2 regions of the Mesorhizobium sp. M0894 genome follow, and region 1 is predicted to be linked to the other one. Evidence: predicted binding sites of a transcription regulator. Region 1 holds the regulator's gene; the other holds the start of a gene.

Region 1 (4,211 bases):
CGCATTTCCGGCGAGACGGCGCCGCTGCTCTTCACCGCGCTCAACAACCAGTTCTGGAGCAGCAATATCAACGCGCCGATGGCCAGCCTGCCGGTGACCATCTTCCAGTTCGCTCTCAGCCCTTACGAGGAATGGCAGCAACTGGCGTGGACCGGCGCACTCATAATCACCCTGACGGTTCTGGGCTTGAGCATCCTCGCCCGCAGCCTTACCGGACGCAGAGAGGACAGATGACACAGATGTTGTCCCCAGACATGACGATGGCCAAAACGGTCGCCGAGAAGACGAAGATCGAGGTCAAGAATCTCAACTTCTACTACGGCCAGAGCAAGGCGCTGAAGGACATCAGCCTGTCGCTGCCTGAGCGCAGTGTCACGGCCTTCATCGGCCCTTCGGGCTGCGGGAAATCGACGCTGCTGCGTGTGTTCAACCGCATCTACGAACTCTACCCAAAACAGACGGCCGAGGGCCAGGTGCTGCTCGACGGCAAGAACATTCTCGACCGGTCGCAGGATCTCAACCTCCTCAGGACCAAGATCGGCATGGTGTTCCAGAAGCCGACGCCGTTCCCGATGTCGATCTACGAGAACATCGCCTTCGGCGTCAGGCTCTACGAGAACCTCGGCAAGTCCGAGATGGACGGCCGCGTCGAACAGGCGTTGAAGCGCGCCGCGCTGTGGAGCGAGGTCAAGGACAAGCTCAACGCCAGCGGCTTGAGCCTGTCCGGCGGCCAGCAGCAGCGGCTCTGTATCGCCCGCACCGTGGCCGTGAAGCCGGAAGTCATTCTGCTCGACGAACCGGCTTCGGCCCTCGACCCGCTGTCGACTGCCAAGATCGAGGAACTGATCGACGAATTGCAAGCCGACTACACGATCGTCATCGTCACCCACAACATGCAGCAGGCGGCGCGCGTGTCGCGCCAGACAGCCTTCATGTATCTGGGTGAACTGGTCGAGTTCGACCGGACCGAGAAGATCTTCACGTCGCCCCGCGAGAAGCGCACGCAGGACTACATCACTGGCCGCTTCGGCTGAGCCGTTCCGATCATGCATATGAGGACAGGACCATGGGCGAACACACAGTCGCTTCTTTCGACGAGGATCTCGAACAGATCAGCAAGCTGATCCGCGACATGGCCGACCTCGCCGGTTCGATGGTCGGCGGGGCGACCAAGGCCCTGTTGAATTCCGACAACGTGCTGGCGCAACGCGTCGTTTCCGACGACGCCATCATGGATGCGCGTCAACGCGAACTGGACGACCGCGCCATCACCCTGATCGCCAAACGCCAGCCGATGGCCCACGATCTTCGCCATGTGGTCGGAGCGATCCGCATGGCGGGCGACCTCGAACGCATCGGCGACCTTGCCAAGAATATCGCCAAGCGTGTGAGTGCGGTCGGCCTTAGCGTCACACCGCGCGACCTATCGCATTCCATCGATGCGATGGCGCAGCTGGTTCTCATCCAGGTGCAGGGTGTCATCGAGGAATATGCTGCAGGCGATGCGGCCGCGTTGGCCAAGCTGCGTGCCGCCGACGAGCGCATCGACGTCAAATACACGTCCGTGTTCCGCGAGCTGTTGACCTACATGATGGAAGATCCGCGCAACATCACCGCTTGCACGCACCTGCTGTTCTGCGCCAAGAATCTGGAGCGGATCGGCGACCATGTCACCAACATCGCCGAAAATGCGTATTATGTGCTGACCGGCGAGCAATTGCCGGTCAATCGTCCGAAGCAGGACGAAACGACAATGTCCGCACCGGTGACATGATGGGGGTGCCCAGCCGATGATCGCACCACGTATAATGGTGGTGGAGGACGAGGAGCCGTTGGGTGTGCTGCTCCGCTACAATCTCGAATCCGAAGGCTACCAGGTCGAGGTGGTGACACGCGGCGACGAAGCCGAGATCCGTTTGCAGGAGAATGTGCCCGACCTTTTGGTGCTCGACTGGATGATACCAGCGGTTTCCGGCATCGAGCTCTGTCGTCGGTTGCGGGTGCGCCCCGAAACCGAGCGGCTGCCGATCATCATGCTGACCGCGCGCGGCGAGGAGAGCGACCGGGTGCGCGGTCTTTCGACCGGCGCTGACGACTATCTGGTGAAACCGTTTTCGACACCAGAATTCATGGCCAGGGTCAAGGCGCTGCTGCGGCGCGCCAAGCCGGAAGTGCTGTCCAGCGTGCTAAAGGTCGGCGACATCGTGCTCGATCGCGAATCGCACAGGGTCTATCGCAAGAAGAGCGAAATCAGGCTCGGGCCGACCGAATTCCGGCTGCTCGAGTTCATGATGCGGCATCCGGGCCGTGTCTTCTCGCGCAGCCAGTTACTCGATAATGTCTGGGGCGAGACAATCTACATCGACGAACGCACCGTCGACGTGCATGTCGGGCGGCTGCGCAAAGCCGTCAACAACGGCCGGATGCCGGATGTCATCCGCACCATCCGCGGTGCCGGCTATGCGATCAGGGAAGATTGACCCGCCTGGTCAGGCTACGTTCTTTCTGACGCTGGGCCTCATTTGCGCGCCCGGCGCGAAAATCTCCTGGTCGACGAAGCTTAACGCCCGCATCGCGCAGCCTTCGCGGATCAGCGGCAATTCGTTCGGCTCTGTATCGAAGGAGATCGAGCCTGAATGCTGACCGCCGGCGGTCTGGGCGATTGCCTTCCGCAAGGCCGGCTCGATCAGATCGAAGGCGGCGGCACTGGCGCCGACCATCGCGACCGGTGCCGGATCGATCAGCGCGAACAGCGAGCCGAGACCGAAACCCAGCGCCTCGCCGGCCTTGCGGTAGGCCTCGCGTTCCGGCCCATCTTTCTCGCGCGCCCGAGCCGCCAGTGCTCGCATGTCGGCGTCGCTGACGTCGGCGACCGGTTCGCTGTCGTCGCTCATCTGTCTGGCGTTGCGCCAGATGGCGTAGTTGCCGGCATAGGCCTCGATGCAGCCGCGCCGCCCGCAACGGCAGAGCGCGCCGCCCGGACGATGGATCATGTGGCCAAATTCGCCGCCCGAGGAATGCGTCCCGGTGAACAGTTCGCCCTTCAGCACCAGCCCCATGCCGATGCCATGCGAAAGCAGGATGGCGATGAAGTCGTCGCGATAGCGATCCGGATTGCGCCAGCGCAAAGCCACCGCCATCATGTTGCAGTCGTTCTCCACCGTTGCCGGGATGCCGAATTCGCCCTCCAGCATGTCGGCAAAGGCGATGTCGGTCTGCGGCGTGATCGGCGACCACAGCATGGCGCGTGCAGGGGAGTCGGTAATGCCCTGAATCGCCAGGGCGATGCGGGCGACACTGCGGACGTCAAGGTCTGGATCCTGCAGCCGGCGCCGGACGATGGCCATGCATTCACGGATCAGCTCGTCGCGCGGCATGGTCAGCGTGTCCAGCCGGCGCTGTTCCTCGGCGACCACCTGTCCCGTATAGTCGATAATGGCGGCCGACAGGAAATTCAGCGACAACACCACGGTCAGCACCGCCGCCGCTTCCGGGTTGAGGGCGAGGCCGACCTGCGGACGACCGCGTTTCAACGAAACGGGCTCACTTGCCTTGCTCTCGGCGAGGATGCCTTCCCGTATCAGGTCGGAAGAGATCGCCGATATGGTCGAATGGCTGAGGCCGGTGGTTGCGGCGATCTCCGTACGCGATGGCTGGCCGGCCCGGCGCACGGCCGAGATCACCATCGCCCGGTTGCGCCGGCGCAAATCGTCATGGCGGATTCCGACCGACATCGTTTTGCTTTCCTCCCGGTTTGCCGCGGCCGCTCATGAACCGGAAGCCGTCGGTAATGCCGACAAATAGTGTCGGATGAGGCAAATAGTGTCAGATGCAGGTGGCGCTGTCATCGTTTATTCCGAAGCTCGAAAAAAGTCGCAGCAACATCAAAATCCATCAGAATCGATGTTGACAGCAGCGGGAGATCGGGCCAGTATTTTTTCGAGGCTCGAAAAAATTAGCGCCTCTAAGCTGGCCTTTGGGGCCAATTGGTCACGCCGTACGCGGCGCAGGGAGGATATGATGAAGAAATTCACGACCGCCATTCTGGCGGGTGTCGCCATGACGCTGGCGCTTGCGTCGGTGGCGCAGGCTAAGGACAAGGTCATCGGCGTTTCCTGGTCGAACTTCCAGGAAGAGCGCTGGAAGACCGACGAAGCCGCAATGAAGGCGGCCATCGAGGCTGCCGGCGACAAGTATATCTCCGCCGACGC
Region 2 (4,211 bases), on a different contig from region 1:
GAATTGCGGCGGCGCCTTGGCCGAGCCCTTGAACTGGTTGACCATCTGGCATTCGGTGACGCGGATGCTGCCGAGCGGCACGGCAAAGGGCAGTTCCGGCACGTCCAGTTCCAGTTCGACCTCGCCGATACGAACCTCGCCGACGAAAGGATGGTTGCGCGCATAGCCGCGCTGGGTGGAATAGCCGAGCGCCAGCAGAAACCCCTCGTCACCGCGCGACAGCGCCTGCAGGCGGATATCACGCGCCATCGGGAATTCGAGCGGCTCGCGGGTGATGTCGCCGGGTACATGATCCCCGGGCATGTCGCCGTCGGGCTCGATCAGGCCTTCACGGGCGAGGATGGCGGACACGCGCGGCATCGCCTCCGCCTCGCCTGCACGCTGCTCCGGTTCAGCGACATCGCCGCCGGCGGCAAGCTCGGGGTCGAGCAGCCGGTGGGTATAGTCGAAAGTCGGGCCGAGCAGCTGACCGCCGGGCAGGTCCTTGTAGGTCGCCGACACCCGCCGCTCGACCAGCATTGTGCCGGTGTCGATCGCCCTGGTGTAGCCGAAGCGCGGCAGCGTCGTGCGATAGGCGCGAACCAGGAAGATCGCCTCGATCATGTCGCCGCGCGCCTGGACGATGGCGAGTGCCGCCAATTCCCTGTCGTAGAGCGAACCTTCGCCCATCACGCGGTCGACGCCGAGCGCCAGCTGCTCAACGATCTGGTCGAGGCGAAGTGCGGGCACCGAGCGGTCGCCGCGCCGGCGGTCGGCGAGCAATTTGTGGGCGTTGCGGATGGCCGCTTCACCGCCTTTTACCGCGACATACATCCTACGCCTCCATCGTCTTAATGCGCGTCGTGCGCGGCAGGCAGGCAATTGCGTCGGACGTGGCGAGGATGATGTCGACACCCCGCGGAAAGCGCTGATTGTTCTGCTTCCATTGCTCGACGAAATGACGCGGCATTTGCGCCGGCGCGATCGTCGCCGTCTTCTCGATGCCCGGGCCTTCGAGCAGCAGCGGAGCGCCGGAGACGAGATCGCCGACCTCAAGGATCAGCGTCGTCGAACGATCGGGATAATCCTGGGTGCCTTGCGAAAACCCGTCGAGCGCCATCATCTCGGCCGGCGTGGCAATCTGCGCGAAATGCGCGTCGGCCGGGGTGTTGGCCAGCGGCGCGCCGGTATGGAAGCCAAGCCAGGATTTCACCGCCGCCGACCCCTGCAAAGCCGGGTCGAGCCAGAGCGGCGTGTCGTTGTCGCACAGCGCCAGAGCAATGGCACCGGCGGTGGCCGACAGCGGCACGGGGGGGTGGGCGAGGGCCGGCAAGGGCTGCACGCTGCCCGGCCGCGCCATCGCGTCCATCACAGCGCGGAATACGGTCTGCGCGTTGAATACCGGATCGGCGAAGCCGCCTTCGATCGATTGAGTGGCGAGGTCCATCAGTCTTCTCCGCGCACCATTGTGAAGAAATCGACCTTGGTCGCCGCCGTCTCGGCGCGGCGCTGGTCACGGGCCTTGGCCAGTGCCGCCTGCAAGGGCGCGACGAGCCTGGTCTCGACCCCGTTGCGGTGGGCCGGGTCCTGCCACAGCGCATCGGCGATTGCTGCCAGCCTTGCCTTCTGCTTGTCGCGGCCGAGCGCATAGCAGTGGCCGACATGGCCGGACGCAAGCCGCACCGTGGCACGGGTGACCGTCGCCTCGCCGACATTGAACGGCGCGCCGCCGCCGCCGATGCGGCCGCGCACGGTAACCAGGCCGGTTTCGGGGCCACGCAGAAGTTCCGCTTCACAAGGCAGGCCGGCTTCGTCCCAGAGGCGGACAATGTCGTCCCCGGCCGATTGCGCCAGCGTCGCCATTACGGCCTTGCGCTCGGCCTGCTCTCGCGCTTCCCGTCCTCGCATGGCCGCTACTCCTCGTCTGCGTGCATTTGTCGATTGATATAGACAACTATACAAATTATATCCATTATCTAGCGCGTGTCTATGACGTGTACGTGACACGGGCCAAAAGGTCGGCGCAAAGATTGGGGCGGGAAATGATCGGGCAAGCAAACAGCATCGAGCGGCGCAGCGGTGTCGCGCTATGGCGGCAGATCGCCGACCAGATCCTGCACTCGATCGCCGTTGGCGATTTTCCCGAGAATGCCGCGCTGCCGCCGGAGGTGGCACTTGCCGAACGCTATGGCGTCAACCGCCATACGGTGCGCAGCGCTATCGCAGCCCTGGTGCAGGAGGGTGTGCTCAAGGCGGAGCAGGGGCGTGGCACCTTCGTGCTGTCGCGAAAGCGGCTGTCCTATCCGATCGGCGCCCGCACCCGCTTTTCCGAGGGATTGCAAGGACAGGCGTCCGAGCGGCATATCACCTTGCTCGCCTCATCGGTCGAGCCGGCCAACCGTCGTGTCGCAGAGGGCTTAGGCCTTGCGCAGGGGGCCGACGTGATACGCCTGGAAACGCGGGGCGAAGCCGATGGAATGCCGGTGTCCCGCGCTGCCGGCTGGTTCGATGCCAGGCGCTTTGCCGGCATCGATGCTGCCATGGCAGAAACCGGTTCGATCACGGCATCGCTGGCACGTTTCGGCATCGACGACTATCTCCGGCAATCGACCGTGCTGTCGGCGCGCCATGCCGATGCCGCCGACCTTGCCGACCTCGACCTGCAGCCCGGCGCCATCGTGCTGGTGACGGTCGCCGTCAACGTCACGCCCGACGGTCAGCCGATCCAGTTTTCGGAGTCGCGCTTCCCGGCCGAGCGCATCGAACTCAAACTGTCGGCGCTTTGAGACGCGGCTATCGTTGTGTCATCCGACCTGGATGACCGCCTTGATCAGCCCGGATTTCTCATGTGCCCAGCGGGCGAGGTCGCGCGGCGTCTCGCCAAGCGTGGTGCGGTGGGTGACTAGCTTTGCCAGCGGCACCGCACCGTTGCGGATTGAAGCGGCGACATGGTCGAAATCGGCGCGCAGAGCGTTGCGGCTGCCGATCAGCATCATCTCGCGCTTGTGGAATTCGGGATCGGAAAAGGCGATGTCGTCCTTGACGACGCTGACCAGCACCAGCGTGCCGCCATGCGCGACATGGGCGAAGGCCGACTGCACCGACTGGGTGTTGCCGGTGGCGTCGAAGACCGCGTCAAAACCATCGCCGTCGGTCGCCTGCCGCACCAGATCAGCGGCGGCGCCCTGCGAGCCGTTGAGGGTCGCGAAGCCGAGTTCGCTTTCGGCGAAACCCAGCCTCTCGGCACTCATGTCGAGCAGCGTCACGTCGAGCCCGGCGATGCGGGCGAACAGCGCCGTGCCGAGCCCGATCGGGCCGGCGCCGATGACCAGCGTGCGCGCACCTGGATCAGCCAGCGAGCGCCGCACGGCATGGGCGCCAATCGCCAGGAATTCGACGGCTGCCGCATCGCCCAGCGACAGGCCGTTTGCCGGATAAAGATTTTGCGCCGGCACCAGGATCTGCTCGCACATGGCGCCGTCGCGATGGACACCGAGCACCTCGATCCTGACGCAGCAATTCGGCTTGCCTTGCCGGCAGGCGATGCATTTGCCGCAGGCGAGATAGGGATTGACGATCACCGGCTCGCCGACGGTGAGATCGACGCCCTCGCCAACCTCGATCACGGTGCCCGAAACCTCGTGGCCCATGATGCGGGGATAGGCGAGGAACGGGTGCTTGCCGTCGAAAATGTGATAATCGGTGCCGCAGATGCCGACATGGTTGACCGCGACCAGCGCCCAGCCCGAGGGCGGCGCGCCAGGCGCCGGGCGATCTTCCAGGACAAGTTCGCCGGGCGAGCGGCAGACGACGGCTTTCATGCTTCAATCCAGTCGGTTCATGGCACCGCCGGCTCTGCTGTTGCGAGGCCGGCGGCTGTTAGGGGGCGATCTATTTGCCGCGGCGGCGCAGCCCGTCGAAATAGACGATGACGATGATCAGCACCCCGGTGATGATGCGCTGCCAGAAGGCGTTGACGTTGAGCAGATTGGCGCCGTTGTTGATGGTGGCAAGGATGAAGGCGCCGAGCAGCGGCCCGTGCACGGAGCCGACAGCGCCGAACAGCGACGTGCCGCCGATCACCGAAGAAGCGATCGCCTGCAATTCCCAGCCCTCGGCCTGCGTCGGATTGCCGATGCCGATGCGCGACGCGAGCAGCACGCCGACGAAGGCCGCACACAGCCCCGACAACGTATAGGCCATGTAGATTGTGCGCTGGACGTTGACGCCCG

The links. Region 1 encodes PhoB, which activates phosphate uptake and scavenging genes when phosphate is short. Its sites were predicted from a motif close to TGTCATNNANCTGTCAT; they were not measured.
Region 2: the regulator PhoB is predicted to act here: its motif matches at 1,969-1,985, upstream of phnF (phosphonate metabolism transcriptional regulator PhnF).

What each region holds. Positions count from the first base shown of each region.
Region 1 covers NZ_JAMYOG010000003.1:73,913-78,123, reverse strand. Annotated here, with positions in the region: gene pstA (phosphate ABC transporter permease PstA) at 1-234, shown strand, start outside; gene pstB (phosphate ABC transporter ATP-binding protein PstB) at 231-1,034, shown strand; gene phoU (phosphate signaling complex protein PhoU) at 1,067-1,774, shown strand; gene phoB (phosphate regulon transcriptional regulator PhoB) at 1,791-2,480, shown strand; gene NKH91_RS06580 (ROK family protein) at 2,490-3,734, opposite strand; gene xylF (D-xylose ABC transporter substrate-binding protein) at 4,021-4,211, shown strand, end outside.
Region 2 covers NZ_JAMYOG010000001.1:615,502-619,712, reverse strand. Annotated here, with positions in the region: gene NKH91_RS03065 (carbon-phosphorus lyase complex subunit) at 1-813, opposite strand, end outside; gene phnH (phosphonate C-P lyase system protein PhnH) at 815-1,426, opposite strand; gene phnG (phosphonate C-P lyase system protein PhnG) at 1,426-1,887, opposite strand; gene phnF (phosphonate metabolism transcriptional regulator PhnF) at 2,022-2,765, shown strand; gene NKH91_RS03045 (zinc-binding alcohol dehydrogenase family protein) at 2,784-3,800, opposite strand; gene NKH91_RS03040 (ABC transporter permease) at 3,871-4,211, opposite strand, start outside.